Regions from separate parts of the Bacillus sp. N6 genome, predicted to be linked through region 2. Evidence: a T-box and tRNA genes for the amino acid it is inferred to sense, from the RefSeq annotation. Region 2 holds a T-box; the other holds one or more tRNA genes.
What was found. A T-box is a leader RNA that pairs with one kind of tRNA and senses whether it is charged. The one in region 2 lies ahead of ileS2 (isoleucine--tRNA ligase), so its partner is inferred to be a tRNA-Ile.
Positions count from the first base shown of each region.

Region 1: it has a tRNA-Ile gene. The T-box ahead of ileS2 (isoleucine--tRNA ligase) is inferred to sense a tRNA for this amino acid. The anticodon was not compared.

Region 1 is NZ_CM127843.1:4,183,810-4,193,053, forward strand. It holds gene ACUXVC_RS21525 (peptidoglycan D,D-transpeptidase FtsI family protein) at 1-1,608, opposite strand, end outside; gene ACUXVC_RS21530 (MFS transporter) at 1,718-2,995, opposite strand; gene sodA (superoxide dismutase [Mn]) at 3,113-3,724, opposite strand; tRNA gene ACUXVC_RS21540 (tRNA-Ile) at 3,946-4,019, opposite strand; gene yqgB (protein YqgB) at 4,262-5,020, shown strand; gene yqfZ (protein YqfZ) at 5,086-5,451, shown strand; gene ispG (flavodoxin-dependent (E)-4-hydroxy-3-methylbut-2-enyl-diphosphate synthase) at 5,616-6,719, shown strand; gene ACUXVC_RS21560 (Fur family transcriptional regulator) at 6,799-7,212, opposite strand; gene ACUXVC_RS21565 (metal ABC transporter permease) at 7,226-8,059, opposite strand; gene ACUXVC_RS21570 (metal ABC transporter ATP-binding protein) at 8,059-8,829, opposite strand; gene ACUXVC_RS21575 (YitT family protein) at 9,009-9,244, opposite strand, start outside.
Region 2 is NZ_CM127843.1:3,841,354-3,850,597, reverse strand. It holds gene ACUXVC_RS19640 (YlmC/YmxH family sporulation protein) at 1-171, shown strand, start outside; gene pgeF (peptidoglycan editing factor PgeF) at 292-1,110, shown strand; gene ACUXVC_RS19630 (YggS family pyridoxal phosphate-dependent enzyme) at 1,107-1,781, shown strand; gene ACUXVC_RS19625 (cell division protein SepF) at 1,801-2,271, shown strand; gene ACUXVC_RS19620 (YggT family protein) at 2,278-2,541, shown strand; gene ACUXVC_RS19615 (YlmH family RNA-binding protein) at 2,557-3,324, shown strand; gene divIVA (septum site-determining protein DivIVA) at 3,414-3,920, shown strand; T-box leader at 3,972-4,195, shown strand; gene ileS2 (isoleucine--tRNA ligase) at 4,267-7,032, shown strand; gene ACUXVC_RS19600 (molecular chaperone DnaK) at 7,190-7,519, shown strand; gene lspA (lipoprotein signal peptidase LspA) at 7,644-8,102, shown strand; gene ACUXVC_RS19590 (RluA family pseudouridine synthase) at 8,107-9,015, shown strand; gene pyrR (bifunctional pyrimidine operon transcriptional regulator/uracil phosphoribosyltransferase) at 9,220-9,244, shown strand, end outside.

The DNA.
Region 1 (9,244 bases), 340 kb from region 2:
ATTGGCAATCGTCGAAATATATTGCGCTAATTGAAGCGGTGTATACGTATCATACTGTCCAATTGATAAATCTAGTAAGAAACCTGGTTGACTACCTCTCCCCATCTGACCAGCAGATTCATTCGGTAAATCAATTCCTGTTTTTACACCAAGTCCAAACTGTCCGAAATAATAACGCATCGTATCAAATGCTTTTTGAGGTATATCTAACGTACCACCTCTCACATACTGAACACCGGCGATATTCATCGCTGTTTTAAACATATAAACGTTAGAAGACATTTTTAAAGCTGTAAGGTCATTAATATATCCCATCGTTTTCCAAGATGACTTCGTAGGTGTACCTTTTAATTTAATTGGTTCATCCAATTGTACTGAACCTGGTTGAATCGCACCAGTTTGATATCCAGTAAGTACTGTTGCACCTTTTACAGTTGACCCCATCGGATAAGAACTTGTCATGGTACCTAATGCAAAGTCATTTACTTTCGTTTGACCATCTTCGTTAACTAATTGTTTCCCAGCCATAGATAAAACTTCACCATTTTTTGGGTTCATCATTACAACGAATGCGCGATCTAAAAGAGGTTCGCTTCCTTTAAATCTCATTAAATTCTTCGTAAGAATATCCTCCACGCGCTTTTGTAATTCCATATCAATCGTTAAATTCAGGTCATTACCACTTTGTCCTTTTGATACATTAATCGTTTCTAAAATATTACCGTTTTTATCTGTAACATTTCTAACTTCTGCTTTCGTACCGTGCAGACTATCTTCATACTGTTGTTCAAGATAACTTTTTCCTACTCGGTCATTTCGATTATAATCACGAACAAGATAGTAATCTAGTCTTTCTCTTGGTAAACCTTCGTCAGAAGTTGTTACACCACCAAGTACACTTCGGAACAAATCACCATCATATGCATATTTTCGTTCCCAATCAACACTTGTATCTACTCCCGGCAATTGCGCTAAATTTTCACTAATAATCGCATATTCTTCATCTGTTGCATTTTTCTTAAGAACTTGAGGTGTCATTGCATATCCGCCATCCATCTTACTCTTAATCGCTAGTATTTCTAGATCTTTTGCGGATAATTGATTAATCTCTTCTTCTGTTACACGACTGCGCTGACGCTCGTCTAATTCTTTATCATCAATTTTTTTATCTTTAAACTCTTGACGATCTTTATTCGTAATTTTTTCTTTAGCTTCCTCTTTATGCATAGCAAGCCAATAATCTTTTTTATCGCGATCTGTTAATTTATCTGTCGGTACTTCAATCAAATCTGCTAGCTTTTTCGCTGTTTCTAAGCGATCCTCTGCAGTTGATCCTTTCATTTTTGTAAATGTAATAGTACGAATGGCTGCATTATCTACTACAGATCGCCCATAACGGTCAAATATTTTCCCACGCGGTACAGGATTACTTATCGTTGAGTTTTCTTTCTTCTCCACTTCATTCTTATATTCTTCACCGCGAACAATTTGTACATATCCGAGCCTTACAATAACCGCGGAGAACATTAAAAACACGCAGAAAAACAGCACGTTTAACCGAAAAGGAACGTGGGTCTTTTTCTTATTTTGCTTCTGCTTCTTGCTCATACAAACCCCCTCTACCAACAGCTATGTAATGTGAAAGGGACACCTTCATACAGGTGTCCTCACTGCTGTCTTACATCTTTTTCTATTCTAGCATAAAACAAACGAGAAGTTAACCTTCTGGTTCAGTTTGGTTTTGCGCGTTTCCTTGCGTTACAACACTTGTTTTACTCGCATTTCCCTCATCATATTTGACATTTTTAACTGCAAAATAAATAAGAAAATGTCCAGCACCTAAAATACATAATAAGTAAGGTAAACTTTTTTCAGGTGGAAAGAATAGTACAGCACATAAAAAACTTAAAATGGAACAGATTCTTCCGGCGTTTAACCACAGCTCCCGAACAACGACATATTCCACACGCCATTCTCTCGCATTTTTCGCTCTACCAATTACGTCATATGTCATTGATCCATACGGAACAAGTAAAATAGGATATGCAATCGCAATACATGCCGCATAAATAAGTAATTTCGTGTATGTAACATTGAAAATAACTAAAAAGACGACAGCATATAAAATAATGCCTCCAAGTAAAATTGCTTTTTTTCGCCACTCCTTCTTTAACATACGAGCAACTAAGTAATAACATACAAAGGATACAGCAGAGTTCACTAAACTATATTTCCCTAATGCGAACTCACTATTAGTTGCTAAATAAACATATACTGAAATGACAAAAATAAACGTTCCTTCTCTCAATCCTTGGAAAAAATGAGCTCGTGTAATCTTTCCCCAGTTTTTATCAATCCGTCGTTCTTTCAATACTTGCACGATTTCATAACGCCCTTCACATTCTCTTTTAGATAAAAAGAAGCTTAAGACGACAGCAATTGCAAATAGAACTAATGAAAGAAAGAATATAACAGTATAACCACTCCATTTCTCCATACGTGAAATTGTGTATCCTGCTGCTATTGGTCCGATCATCCCAGAGAAGGATGTAAGAAGTCCAAGAAACCCATTAAAGAAATCTCTTGTTTCTGGTTCTGTAATTTCAAATGTCAATAAGTTAAAAGCCAACCAGTAAAAACCGTATCCTACTCCTAAAAGAGCCCCCATTAATAAAATATACTGAGAAGCACTTTTCCCCGCTACTAAGACAACAATAAAAAAAATTGCGAGCGTTCCTACTCCTATTCGTAATAAAATCGAGCGATCGATACGTTTCGCTAATTTTCCCCCTACAAGAAATGTGAGAGGCTGTAATATAACGCTGGCCAAATTATACAAGCCAAGATTCACATAATTTTGTGTTTGTTTCCATAAATAAATATTTACAAACGTATTCGATAAAGAAATTGCGAGCGTGTATAAACCTCCTATAAGGAGCAATAACACTAAATCCCGATTCACTTCAACGTCACCAATTATATGTTTCCACTTCATACACAACTCTCCTTTACTTCATGTTCTAGTCTTCCAAAGACAAGCCCAATTATGTAAAAGGAAAGCATAGAAAAAAGCTAGGGGTTCTCCCCTAGCTTTTTTCTATATTTATTACAATTATTTTGCTTCTTGGTAACGTTTTTCAGCAGCGTTCCAATCTACAACGTTCCAGAATGCACCGATGTAGTCTGGACGACGGTTTTGGTAGTTTAAGTAGTAAGCATGCTCCCAAACATCTAAACCGATAACTGGCGTTTTACCTTCAGTTAAAGGAGAATCTTGGTTTGGAGTGCTTGTTACTTCTAACTCACCATTGTTTACTACTAACCAAGCCCAACCAGAACCGAAGCGAGTTGCGCCAGCTTTTGCGAATTCTTCTTTGAATGCATCGAAGCTACCGAATTTTGCTTCAATTGCAGTTGCAAGTTCACCTACAGGTTGTCCTCCGCCGTTTGGAGATAGGATTGTCCAGAAGAATGTATGGTTAGCATGTCCGCCACCATTGTTACGTACTGCTGTACGGATTGCTTCTGGTACTTCGTTTAAGTTTGCAACTAATTCTTCTACGCTTTTGTCAGCTAATTCTGCATGACCTTCTAAAGCAGCGTTTAAGTTTGTAATGTACGTGTTGTGATGTTTTGTATGATGGATGTTCATTGTTTCTTTGTCAAAGTGAGGCTCTAAAGCATCATACGCATAAGGTAAATTTGGTAATTCGTGTTTTGCCATTGTTATATTCCTCCCAGTTTATGTATTGCCACTTAAGTGACATACAACTTCATTCTACCCTAATTGCCATAGGGTGCAAACAAATAAATCACATTGTCTTGCTATCATTAAAGTAGCAAAATTCCCACTTCTTTTCAATTAAAATGCTCATATATTCCGTAAAAAAAGCTTCCTTCTACAAGGAAGCTTCCTGCTAACATAATAAACATGCGAAATGGATATGGACCCTGTAGGACTCGAACCTACGACCGGACGGTTATGAGCCGTCTGCTCTAACCAGCTGAGCTAAGGGTCCACAATTATGTATGTAACAACATATCAAATAAAGGAATTCCTATCGGATATGCCCTTTAAGAAATGTAAGATAAATTTACCATATAGAAAAGAAAAGTGTCAATTGTATTTTTCTTATTTAAAAGAAGAAAGTTAATAAAAAGAAATTTAGTTATCTCCACTATATGTAAATATAATATATCTTGAGATTCTCTAGATTCCTACGTTACAATGATTTTATACATACATAAAGGAAGTGAATCTATGTCCATATTTACCCAATTCGTAAAAAGCATATACTCGCCTAAAGATATGGCGCTATTCCGTTTTCAAAAAATCGGTAAAACCATTTTGTATATTATGCTACTTTGCTTAATTACTACTATTCCAAGAACTTTTTTGTACGGTAGTTTTATCCAAGATGGTGTAGGCATGGTAAATCAAGTCATCGATAAAGATTTACCTGATTTTAAAATTGAAAATGGCGAACTAAAAGCCGATATTGATCAGCCTATTGAAAAAGAAGAAGGAAATGCACTTTTCGTATTTGATCCAAATTCAACAGACCTAGAAAAATATCAAAATAAAACAGGTTTATTTGTTTTAAAAGATAAAGTAGTCTCTATGGGAAATGGTCAAACACAAACGTATTCTTATAACGATTTGTTAGGTGCATCTCTTGAGAAAAAAGATCTACAAGAATTTATTTCTTTATTCGATAATATTTATCCAATTTTATTATTTGTTATTGGATTCTTAGTGTACCTATTCCAATTATTCATCACTTTTGTAGGCGTGACTTTACTTGCGTTCATCGGTTCTGCTATGAGCGGTCAACGTAAACTATCCTATAAACAAGTTTGGACACTAACTGCATACAGCTACACAATCCCAACCATTTTCTTCATGATTATGGATTTATTCAAAATCGTCGTACCTGGCGCAACATTCATTTATATCGCTGTTGTTTTAATCGTTCTATACTTAACGATTAAAGAGGTACCCCAACCGAAAGAAAAATAAAAAAATGCCTAAATAGGCATTTTTTTTTTGGACAAGCATATATTCCTAGCAAAGGAGTGAAGAATATGAAGAGGTTAGGTATATTCCTATTCGTGCTTGTTCTCGGTTATATATTTTATTACGATATAAAAATCGGTACTTTACCGATGTTAAGTTCATATAAAAAAACAACTGCTGCCCAAACGATTAAAAAAGAAAACACAGACAGCCAACAAAATAAAGAGAATAAAACAGAAAAAGAAACGGATACATCTTATAAAACAATTGAAGTAAAAACTGGCGAGACAGTTCTTTCTATTACAGAACAAATTAACAAGAAAAAAATTCCTTCCATAGAAAAAGTCATTGACGACTTTAAACAATTAAACAAAAGTACATCTGCTACAAAAATACAAATTGGAAAGTCTTATAAATTCCCGTTATATCAATAAGCCATCACTTAATCCTTGTCAATTACATAAAGGCGCTGATACAATAGTAAAAGTGAAACCGAGCACTTCGGTTTCTATAGCCCTATATCACGTATACTATCATTGATATGAGGGACTAAATAAGAAACTTCTTTTATAAGGAGAGCGATCTATTCGTGAATGAAATGACTCATCGTACAAAAACACGTCCAGTTAAAGTCGGTAATTTAACAATTGGCGGTAATAATGAATTAATTATACAAAGTATGACAACAACAAAAACACATGATGTTGAAGCAACAGTTGCTGAAATCAAGCGTTTAGAAGAAGCTGGCTGTCAAGTCGTCCGCGTTGCCGTTCCAGATGAACGCGCAGCTAATGCTATTGCTGATATAAAAAAACAAATCAACATTCCACTTGTTGCTGATATTCATTTTGATTATCGCCTTGCTTTAAAAGCAATTGAAGGTGGCATTGATAAAGTACGTATCAATCCAGGTAATATTGGTCGTCGCCATAAAGTAGAAGCTGTTGTAAATGCAGCAAAAGAGCGCGGTATTCCAATCCGTATTGGTGTAAACGCTGGTTCATTAGAGCGCCACATTTTAGAAAAGTACGGATACCCAACTGCTGATGGTATGGTTGAGAGCGCGCTACATCATATTAAAATTTTAGAGGACTTAGATTTCCACGATATTATCGTATCTATGAAAGCCTCTGATGTTAACTTAGCAATCGAAGCATACGAGAAAGCTGCTCGCGCTTTTGATTACCCATTACATTTAGGTATTACAGAATCTGGAACATTGTTTGCTGGAACTGTAAAAAGTGCCGCTGGTCTTGGAGCAATCTTAAGTAAAGGCATCGGAAATACACTACGTATTTCATTAAGTGCTGATCCAGTTGAAGAAGTAAAAGTTGCTCGTGAATTATTAAAATCATTCGGTCTTGCGTCTAACGCAGCGACACTTATCTCTTGTCCAACTTGTGGTCGTATTGAAATCGATTTAATTAGCATCGCTAACGAAGTGGAAGAATACATCTCTACACTTCAAGTACCAATTAAAGTTGCAGTACTTGGTTGCGCTGTAAATGGTCCTGGTGAAGCTCGTGAAGCTGATATCGGTATTGCTGGTGCACGTGGAGAGGGATTATTATTCCGTAAAGGGCAAGTCGTTCGTAAAGTACCAGAAGAAACAATGGTAGAAGAACTGAAAAAAGAAATCGACGTAATTGCTGCTGAAATGGCTGCTGAACGAGAAAAAGAAAAAGAGACACAAGAACAATAAAAAGAAGGTTGCCACAATATTTGTGAGCAACCTTCTTTTCTACGTAAAAAAGCTCGTCAGTTATATAACCGACGAGCTTTTACTTTGCACATTTTGGACAACGACCATATATTTCAAACTTATGACCCGTTACTTCATAACCAGTAAAGTCTTTATTCATAAAATCCATTGGGCAGGAAGTAATCTCTTTCGTCCCACCACAATCCAAACAAATAAAATGATGATGATGTTCCATAATAGAACAAGTGAAACGAAAATGTTTTTCACCATTTAATTCCGTTTGTTCTAAAACACCAATCTCAGCAAAAACTGTTAAGTTACGATAAATCGTATCAAAACTAAGCCCTGGATAATCGTCTTTCATATGCTCTAAAACGTCTTTCGCAGTTAAATAACGATTATGTGCTGCAAATAATCTGAGCATCTCTTCTCTTTTTCCAGTATGTTTGTATCCTTTTTCCTTCATTAGGCGTAAAGCTTCTGTTAGATTCATACCTATCCCTACTTTATGCAGTTTTTTTCTTCTTCCATAAAATCGCACCGATTAAAATAAGAACTGCTATCATAACAATTGTACCACCTGGTGCTAGATCAAGTTGATACGAAGCAAACATTCCACCAATTACTGCAATTTCACCAAATAAAATGGAAAAGAAAATTGTTTGTTTAAATCCTTTAGCAATACGAATACTTGCTGCAACTGGTAACGTCATTAATGATGATACGAGAAGGACCCCTACTACACGCATTGATACTGCAATGACAAGAGCAACTAATATAATGAAAATAAAGTGAATCCATTTCGCTCTTAAACCAGTTGATACTGCGTATTCCTCATCAAATGATAGTAGAAACAGCTCTTTATATAATAAAATAATTGTCGCAACAACAACAATTGCTACAATCCCAATAATAATTAAATCCGTACTTGTTACAGCACTGACACTACCAAATAAATAACTAAATAAGTCTGTGTTAAATCCATTTGCAAGTGAAATGAAAATAACTCCAACTCCCATCCCTGCCGAAAGGATAATTGGAATTGCTAATTCTTGATAGTGCTTATATACAGTTCTTAACTTTTCGATTAATAGCGCTCCACCAATTGAAAAAACCATCCCCATATATAAGGGGTTTAAAAATCCACCTGTAAAAATGGTTTTTTCAAGTAATAAACTTGCTGCAATACCTGATAACGTCACGTGACTTAATGCATCCGCAATAAGAGATAAACGACGAATAACAACAAACACACCTATTAGCGGTGCAACAAGTCCAATTAAAATACCTGCATATAAAGAATTACGTAAAAAGTCATATTGTAAAAAATCTTGTATCATTATATCCTCCCGTGATGCTCATGTTCGTGTTCTAAACGATGAACATGATGTCCATATAAGACGGACATTTCTGCATCTTCTAACTCTCGGAACTTCTCTACATTTCCATGGAAATGTAGATGTTGGTTTAGACATGCAACATGTGTTACTTTTTCGGTAACAGCTCCCATATCATGAGTAACAAGAATTAATGTGATCCCGAGCCTTTTGTTTAAATCCTCTAATATTTCGTAAAAACTTTCCACATTTTTTACATCGATTCCAACAGTAGGCTCGTCTAAAATAAGCAATTCAGGATCACTAACGAGCGCACGAGCAATAAATACACGCTGTTGCTGTCCACCAGAAAGCTCTCCAATATTACGACCTTGAAACTCACTCATCCCTACATCAGCAATTGCTTTTTCTACCTTTTTCTTATCCTCTTTTGTGAAAAAGCGAAAAAGCCCTTTTTTCGAAACAAGTCCCATTGACACAACTTCAGAAACAGTTGCTGGAAAACCAGAATTGAAACTATTTGCTTTTTGGGATACATAACCAACTTTATTCCATTCCTTAAACTTCTTACTATCAACGCCAAACACACGAATGCTTCCTTCTTTTGGCTTTAAAACGCCTAATAAACACTTAAGTAAAGTTGATTTACCTGAACCATTCGGTCCCACTAAACCTAAAAAAGCTCCCTTCGGAACTTGCAAATTAATATTTTCTAACACATTCCGATCTTCGTATCGGAATGTTAAACCTTCAATCTCTAATATATTATTCATAGCATCTCACCTATTTTAATTCAGAATGATTCCGATTTATATCTATTTGAATTATAGTACAGCTTATTATAGTTGTAAACCAATCTGCCTAAAATATATCTATTTTTTCAAGAAACCTTACTATTATAACAAAAAGCAGAGAAAAATTCTCTGCTTTCGAAAAATATTCCTATATACGTTTAGTGAATAGCCGATTTAAACTTACCACCATTTGTCTCTTGCGTGCTCATAATCGTAACAAACGCATTTTCATCAATTTCATGCACAATTGACTTTAACTTCGTCACTTCTAGACGCGTTACAACTGCATAAATAACTTCTTTTTCTTTATCTGTATAACCACCTTTTGCTACAAGCTTTGTAGTTCCACGACCGAGTCGATGTAAAATCGCATTTGATACTTCCTCATATTGAT
Region 2 (9,244 bases):
TGTTCTGTTATTATTTCCAAACAGACACGTATGCTAGGTATTTTTGGAAAAGATGTTGAGATTGTAATTCCTTGGAAGGAAATTGTGAAAATTGGGGAGGATGTCATACTTGTAAGAGTAGATCCTGTTAATACTGTAACAGAATCAATACAAACACCGACAATTTCATAAAGAATATTACAAATTCCTCTTTTTTTTCTGTTAGGATTATGAAAAAATAAAAGTATGGTAAAATAGACAGGAAGTACCATGCTTTTTTCTGTTATTTTAATTAAAAGGAGCCGCTTTATTATGAGAGAACCATTTAAATATGTGGACGGTATACTGTATTTACAAGCGTGGAAAGAACTTGGAAACATTACTGCTGGATTTACGACAAAAGATGGTGGGATAAGTACGGGCTCCTTTCATGCGATGAATTTAGGATTACATGTGAATGATATCGTGGAGAACGTTCATGAAAACAGACGCATTTTAGCAAATAAGTTACAAAAACCATTAGAAAACTGGATTTGCTCTGAACAAGTTCATGATCATCATGTTGAAAAAGTAGGGCAACAGGAAAAAGGAAGTGGCGTTTATTCATATGAGGACGGCATTTCAAAAACAGATGGCATTTATACGAGTAATGAAGATGTTCTGTTAACGTCTTGTTACGCGGATTGTGTTCCGCTCTATTTTTATGCACCATCACATGGTATGATAGGACTTGCGCATGCTGGATGGAAAGGTACTGTACAAGAGATTGCAAAGGAAATGATTCAAAAGTGGAATGCGGAAGGTATTTCAAGTGATGAAATTCATGTTGCAATTGGACCGTCGATTGGATCTTGTTGTTATGTTGTGGATGATCGTGTATTAACAGCAGCACAGAAAGTAATTAACGGTGCTGTTCCTCATCAAAAAATTTCTGACGGGCAGTACGCAATTAATTTAAAAGAAATTAATCGTATATTATGTGTACAAGCAGGCATAAAAGAAGAGCATATTGTAATGTCATCTCTTTGTACAAGCTGTGAAGAGCAACTATTTTTCTCTCATCGTCGTGATCAAGGTAATACAGGAAGAATGTTGAGTTTCATAGGTTTTAAGGAGGAAGGAAGCAAGTGACAGTACAAGAAAATTTAGTAATTGTAAACGAAGCTATTAAAGAATCTTGCGTTCGAGCTGGACGTTCGTTGCAAGATATTAAACTTGTTGCAGTGACAAAAACTGTAGGGATTGAAAAAACAAACGAAGTAATTGAAACTGGAATTATCGATTTAGGTGAAAATAGAAATGAAGGTTTCTTACAGAAATATGAGCATTTCGGTTCAAAAGTTAATTGGCACTTTATTGGCTCATTACAAACGAGAAAAGTAAAAGAAATCATTAATGATATTGATTATTTACATTCGTTAGATCGTCTTTCCCTGGCGAAAGAAATTCAGAAACGTGCTGATAAGAAAGTGAAATGCTTTATTCAAGTGAAAACCTCATCTGAAGAATCGAAGCAAGGATTAGCAATAGAAGAGGTTGTTTCTTTTATTCAAAGTTTGCAAGAATTCGATAAAATTGAAGTGGTTGGACTAATGACGATGGCTCCATTTACAGAAGAAGAGGAAGAAATCAGACGCTGTTTTAAGGAATTACGTATGTTGCAAACAAAGGTGCAGGAGCTAGAGTTATTACATGCGCCATGTAAAGAATTATCAATGGGAATGTCCAACGATTACACGATTGCAATTGAAGAAGGGGCTACATATATTCGTTTGGGAACGATTTTAGTAGGAAAAGCGTAAAAGGAAGGAGAATCTTATTATGAGTTGGTCAAAAGTAAAATACTTCTTTTTTGATACACCGGAAGAAAAAGAAGCAGCTCAATATGGTTATGAAAAGGAGCAAACAGACATGAAAAAGCAGCAAGATCCACCAGAACAACAAGATGTTACGTTTCCAAAAGCGCAACCGAAGCAAAATGTTGTGAGTATTGAAACAGCAAAACAATCTTCAAAAGTTGTTTTATTAGAACCACGCACATATTCGGAAGCACAAGGGATTGCGGACCACTTAAAAGGTAGACGAGCTGTTGTAATTAATTTGCAGAGAATGTCTACTGATCAAGCGGTACGTATCGTTGACTTTTTAAGTGGTACTGTATACGCTATAGGCGGGGACATTCAAAAAATAGGACCGAAAACATTTATGTGTACACCTGAAAATGTTGATATTGTTGGTGCAATTTCAGAGTTATTCGGTGAAGAAGAAGAAACAAATATAAAGAGGTGGTAATACGCCATGACAACAGTTTTAATGGTGTTAAGTTCTGCTATCGAGATTTACTCGTGGGCACTGATTATTTACATTCTCCTATCATGGTTTCCTGGTGCAAAGGAATCATCTTTTGGAGAGTTCTTGGCGCGAATTTGTGAACCGTATTTAGAACCATTCCGCAGATTTATTCCGCCGCTTGGTATGATTGATATTTCTCCACTCGTTGCGATTTTTGCGTTAAAACTTGCTAAAAGTGGTTTGTTCAGTTTGTTCAGCTATTTCTTATAGTAAGAGGTTAAATACATGAGCATTTACGAACATTTTAGGCCTGATGAAGAGGTCTTTGTAGATAAAGTGCTGGAGTGGAAGCGAACAGCGGAGTACCATCAAGTGAAATTAACAGATTTCCTTGATCCAAGACAGCAACAAATTGTTTCTATGGTAATTGGACAAGGAGATGTCGCTGTACAATTTGGTGGTGCAACGCCTAATGCAGAGCGTAAAAGAGCACTCATTTATCCAGACTATCTAGAATTAAATGAAGAAGAATTTCAAGTAGAAGTATTAGAAATTGACTATCCTTCCAAGTTTTATACGCTAGAACATAGGCAAATATTAGGTACATTTATGTCTCTTGGTTTAACGAGAGAAAAATGTGGTGATATTTTGCTGCAAGAAAATCGTGCCCAAATTGTAGTTGCGAAAGAAATCGTATCGTACATTGAGATGAACTTACAAGCAATAGGAAAAGTAAAAGTCTCCTTATCAGCAGTACAAGGAGAACAAATTCTACAAATACATGAAACGTGGGGGGAGAAATCTGGAACGGTTTCTTCACTTCGTTTAGATGTTATGTTAGCTGAAATGTTACATTTATCTAGACAGAAAGTACAACCTTTCATAAAAAATGGTTTAGTAAAAGTCAATTGGAAAACAGTGGAGCAAACTTCTTATGAATGTTATCCAGGAGACGTTTTTTCTGTTAGAGGATATGGCCGAAGTAAATTATTTTCTGTAGAAGGTAGAACAAAACGCGACAAATGGAGAATTTTGTATGGTATACTAAAATGATTGGTTTTTTAGAAGGAAATCCTCCTATTTTGTCGAAGAAAAGATATAATTGAAAGAGGAAATTTAGATAACTACTTGGAGGTGGCGTTGTGCCGTTAACACCATTAGATATTCATAACAAAGAATTTGGTCGCGGATTCCGTGGCTATGATGAAGATCAAGTAAATGAGTTTCTTGATCAAATTATCAAAGATTATGAATTGGTCATTCGTGAGAAAAAAGCTTTAGAAGAAAAAGTTGCGCAGTTAGAAGGGAAGTTAGATCATTTCTCTAATATTGAAGATACGTTAAACAAATCTATCGTTGTTGCGCAAGAAGCAGCGGAAGAAGTAAAACGTAATGCGCAAAAAGAAGCGAAATTAATTGTGCGTGAAGCTGAAAAGAATGCTGATCGTATTATTAACGAAGCATTAGTAAAATCAAGAAAAGTTGCTTTTGATATTGAAGAGCTAAAGAAACAAGCGAAAGTATTCCGAACTCGTTTCCGTATGTTATTAGAAACACAGCTTGAAATGTTAAACAACGATGATTGGGATAAACTAATTGAGTTAGAAGACGAAGTAGATGAACTGTTGAAAAAAGAAGAAACAGTGTAAGCTTGACGTTTTTCTCATTATTACATATAATTTTAAACAACATATTTATTAAGAAAAACGAAGATAGGGATAAGTACCTTTTCAAACCTTATATAGCGAACTGAGGATGGTGTAAGCTCAGGATAAGGAGATAGTGGGAATATCACCCTGGAGTTCCGCGCTGAACAAATAGAGTAAGCGTAGGCGTGTATTCGCGTTAAGAATATAAAGAGGATTCTATACATATGTATATGATCTACTAGGGTGGTACCGCGGGAGACTTTCTCGTCCCTTTTTGGGATGAGAAAGTCTCTTTTTTATTCCGTTTTTTAAGTATTTCTTTTATACATGTAAGGAGGAATTGAGCATGGAGTACAAAAATACATTACTGATGCCGAAAACAGAGTTCCCAATGCGTGGGAACTTACCAAAACGTGAGCCTGCAATGCAAGAAAAATGGGCTGAAATGAATATTTACGAAAAAGTACAAGAACATACAAAAGGTCGTCCTTTATTTGTATTGCATGATGGACCTCCATATGCGAATGGTGACATTCATATGGGACATGCATTAAATAAAGTATTAAAAGACTTTATTGTTCGTTATAAATCAATGACTGGTTTTAGTGCGCCATATGTTCCAGGATGGGATACGCACGGTTTACCAATTGAACAAGCTTTAACAAATAAAGGCGTAAAACGTAAAGAAATGACAGTTGCTGAGTTCCGTAAGTTATGTGCAGAGTATGCATATGAACAAGTAGAACGTCAACGTGAACAATTTAAGCGTTTAGGTGTACGTGCAGATTGGGATAATCCATATATTACTTTAGAGCCAGCTTATGAAGCACAACAAATTAAAGTGTTTGGTGACATGGCGAAAAAAGGTTATATCTATAAAGGTCAAAAACCAGTTTACTGGTCTCCAACGAGTGAATCTGCTTTAGCAGAAGCTGAAATTGAATATCAAGATAAAAAATCAGCATCTATTTACGTAGCATTCCCTGTAAAAGATGGAAAGAATGTATTAGAAGGTGATGAAAAGTACATCATTTGGACAACAACACCTTGGACATTACCTGCAAACTTAGGTATTTCTGTTCACCCAGAGCTTGAATATAGTATTGTAAAAGTAAATGATGAGAAATATATCATTGCTTCTGAGCTGTTTGAGACAGTTGCAAAAACGTTAGAGTGGGAAAATGCTGAAGTTGTGAAAACAGTAAAAGGTAGCGAACTTGAGTACACAGTTGCAAAACATCCATTCTACGATCGTGATTCATTAGTTATGCTAGGAGATCACGTAACAACAGATGCAGGTACAGGTTGTGTTCATACAGCACCAGGACACGGGGAAGATGACTTCGTTGTTGGTAAAAAGTATGGATTAGAAGTACTTTGCCCAGTCGATGATAAAGGTGTATTAACAAATGAAGCACCTGGATTTGAAGGCTTATTCTATGATAAAGCTAACAAGCCGATTACAGAAAAATTAGAAGAAGTAGGCGCGTTACTGAAACTAACATTCATTACGCATTCATACCCACATGATTGGAGAACGAAAAAACCAATTATTTTCCGTGCGACAGCGCAGTGGTTTGCATCTATTGAAGCATTCCGTAAAGAATTAATAGAAGCTGTAGCGGAAACGAAATGGGTACCAGCATGGGGAGAAACTCGTCTTCATAATATGGTTCGTGACCGTGGTGACTGGTGTATTTCTCGTCAGCGTGCATGGGGTGTGCCAATTCCGGTATTCTATGCTGAGAATGGTGATCCAATTATTACGGATGAAACAATTAACCATGTAGCAGATTTATTCCGTGAACACGGTTCTAACGTATGGTTCGAGCGTGAAGCGAAAGATCTATTACCAGAAGGATTTACACATCCGGGTAGCCCAAATGGCGAATTCCGTAAAGAAACAGACATCATGGATGTATGGTTCGATTCAGGTTCTTCTCACCAAGCGGTATTAGAAGAGCGCGAAGATTTACAGCGTCCAGCTGATTTATATTTAGAAGGATCTGACCAGTATCGTGGTTGGTTTAACTCTTCATTATCAACAGCAGTTGCTGTAACAGGTAAAGCTCCATATAAAGGCGTATTAAGTCACGGTTTCGTACTAGATGGTGAAGGACGTAAAATGAGTAAGTCGATTGGAAACATCGTCGTACCGAAGAAAATTATGGATCAATTAGGCGGAGACATTTTACGCTTATGGGTATCTTCTGTTGACTATCAATCTGACGTACGTATTTCAGATGATATTTTAAAACAAGTAGCAGAAGTGTATCGTAAAATCCGTAACACATTCCGTTTCTTATTAGGAAACTTAGACGACTTTAAGCCAAGTGAAAATGCAGTAGCTGTAGCTGAACTTCGTGAAGTAGATCGTTACATGTTAGTGAAATTAAATGACTTAATTACAAAAGTTAAAGAAGCATATGAGACATACGACTTCGCTGCTGTGTATCATGCAATTCATAACTTCTGTACAATTGATTTAAGTTCATTCTACTTAGACTTTGCAAAAGACATTTTATACATTGAAGGTGCAAATCACGAAGATCGTCGTGCAATTCAAACTGTATTATATGATGTTCTTGTTGCGTTAACGAAACTTGTAACACCAATCTTACCGCATACAGCTGATGAAGTATGGCCATACATTCCAGGCGTAACAGAAGAAAGTGTACAATTAACTGATATGCCAGAAGCTGTACAATTAGATGACGCGGAAGCGTTAAAAACAAAATGGGATGCATTTATGACATTACGTGATGACGTGTTAAAAGCACTAGAAGTAGCTCGTAATGAAAAAGTAATCGGTAAGTCATTAAATGCAAGCATTACGCTATATCCAACTGCAGAAATGAAAGCTATGTTAGAGTCTATTAGCGAAGACTTAAAGCAATTATTCATCGTTTCTGAGTATAAACTTGGTGGTATGATGGATGAAGCGCCAGCAGATGCACCGAAGTATGAACATACAGCGGTTGTTGTTGCTCAAGCAACTGGTGAAACATGTGAACGTTGTTGGGTAGTTTCAGAAACAATTGGTAAAGATGCTGAACATGAAACATTATGTGAGCGTTGTGCAACAGTTGTTAAAGAAAACTATGTAAAATAATAAAAAACTGACTGCTATTCATGCAGTCAGTTTTTTTGTTGATGGCATATCAAAAAAAACTTTTCAGACTCTTTCCTGTGAAGGAAAAATGTGTGTGAGGTAAGCAAATAAATTTCGGACACACTAACTGTACATTACAGCTAGGAGGAATGTACACGTGAATGAGATTTACATGGAAATAAAAGAAGAATTGCAATTGATGAGAAAAGAGTTGCAAGAGAGACTAGCTAAAGAAGTAATGCACAAATATGATGTCGAGTTCAGCCAAGAGCTTGGATATGAAATTAAGGAAGAGATAAAGAAAAAATTGCTATTACATGATATAAAAGAGGATTTAAAGGATGTAGAACGCGCATTATTTAAAATGGAAATAGACATGTACGGTATTTGTGAAGAGACGGGGAGATTAATTTCGACAAAGCAAATGAAGACAATGCCGACTGCTCGTACGATTCATGAATTCTTCTATGAAAAGGTAAATGTATGAATACGCACAACGATATTATATTACCTTTTTTTAATTTATTTTATTCTTCTATAAAGGTTCATTGTGAAAAGGTAGCAGCTATGCTAAAATTTTGAGGTACACTGTCTTTGTGGGGGAAATGAAAATGATATATTATGTAATAGCGTTATTTGTCATTGCTATCGATCAAATATCGAAGTGGTTAATTGTAAAGAACATGGAATTGGGTACGAGTATTCCGATTATCGACAATGTATTATACATAACATCACATCGAAATAGAGGCGCTGCTTGGGGTATTTTAGAAAATAAAATGTGGTTCTTCTACATTATTACAGTTGTTTTTGTAGTGTTTATCGTATTTTATATGAAAAAGTATGCGAAAACAGACAAGCTTCTAGGTATTTCGTTAGGTCTAATTTTGGGCGGGGCAATTGGTAACTTTATTGATCGTGTATTTAGACAAGAAGTAGTGGATTTCATTCACGTGTATATTTTCTCGTACAACTATCCAGTATTCAATATAGCTGATTCAGCATTATGTATTGGTGTTGTATTAATTATTATTCAAACATTATTAGAAGGCAAGAAAGCGAAGGAGTAATTGAATGAGTGAAGTAGTACAAGTAACAGTTGCAGCAGAGCAAAAAAACGAGCGAATTGATAAATTCGTTACAGGGATAAATAACGAATGGTCACGTTCACAAGTACAGCAATGGATTAAAGATGATGTTGTGACAGTGAACGGGAAAGCAGTAAAAGTGAATTATAAAGTAAAAGAAGAAGATGAAATTACAGTAACGATTCCTGAGCCAGAAGCGCTAGATATTCAACCAGAGGATTTAAATTTAGAAATTTATTATGAAGATGCAGATGTGCTTGTTGTAAATAAGCCACGTGGCATGGTTGTACATCCAGCACCAGGGCATACAAGTGGTACACTTGTAAACGGCCTTATGCACCATTGTACAGACTTATCAGGCATTAACGGTGTAATGCGTCCAGGTATCGTGCATCGTATTGATAAAGATACATCTGGACTATTAATGGTTGCTAAAAATGATATGGCACATGAATCGCTTGTAAATCAGCTTGTAGCCAAAACAGTAACGAGACGTTACAAAGCGATTGTACACGGTGTGATTCCGCATGATAAGGGAACTATTGATGCACCAATTGGTCGTGATAAGAAAGAGCGTCAAAGTATGACAGTTGATGAAAATGGTAAGAACGCTGTTACGCACTTCCAAGTGTTAGAACGTTTTAAAGACTTTACACTTGTAGAATGTCGCTTAGAAACGGGACGTACGCACCAAATTCGTGTTCATATGAAATATATTGGCTATCCACTTGCAGGAGATCCGAAGTATGGTCCGAAGAAAACATTAGATATGAATGGACAAGCACTTCATGCGGGTATTTTAGGCTTTGATCATCCTCGTACTGGTGAATATATTCAGTTTGAGGCACCGATTCCAGAAGTGTTTGAAGACGCATTAAATATTTTACGAAAATAGTATTGACAAATCATAAGAAAACTGAGATACTGACAACAGTTAAATAATGATCCTTTAACACAGCCCCGTGAGGTTGAGAAGGTAACGGTTTGAAATACTTAGGGTATGTTGTACCCTTTTTTCAAAAGTCCTCTCGCACACGCTGAGAGGACTTTTTTTATACCATTACTCTCACGCAAGAAAAAAAGCTTGGAGGTGTAGAGCATGCAAGAGAAAGCTGTCGTTTTAG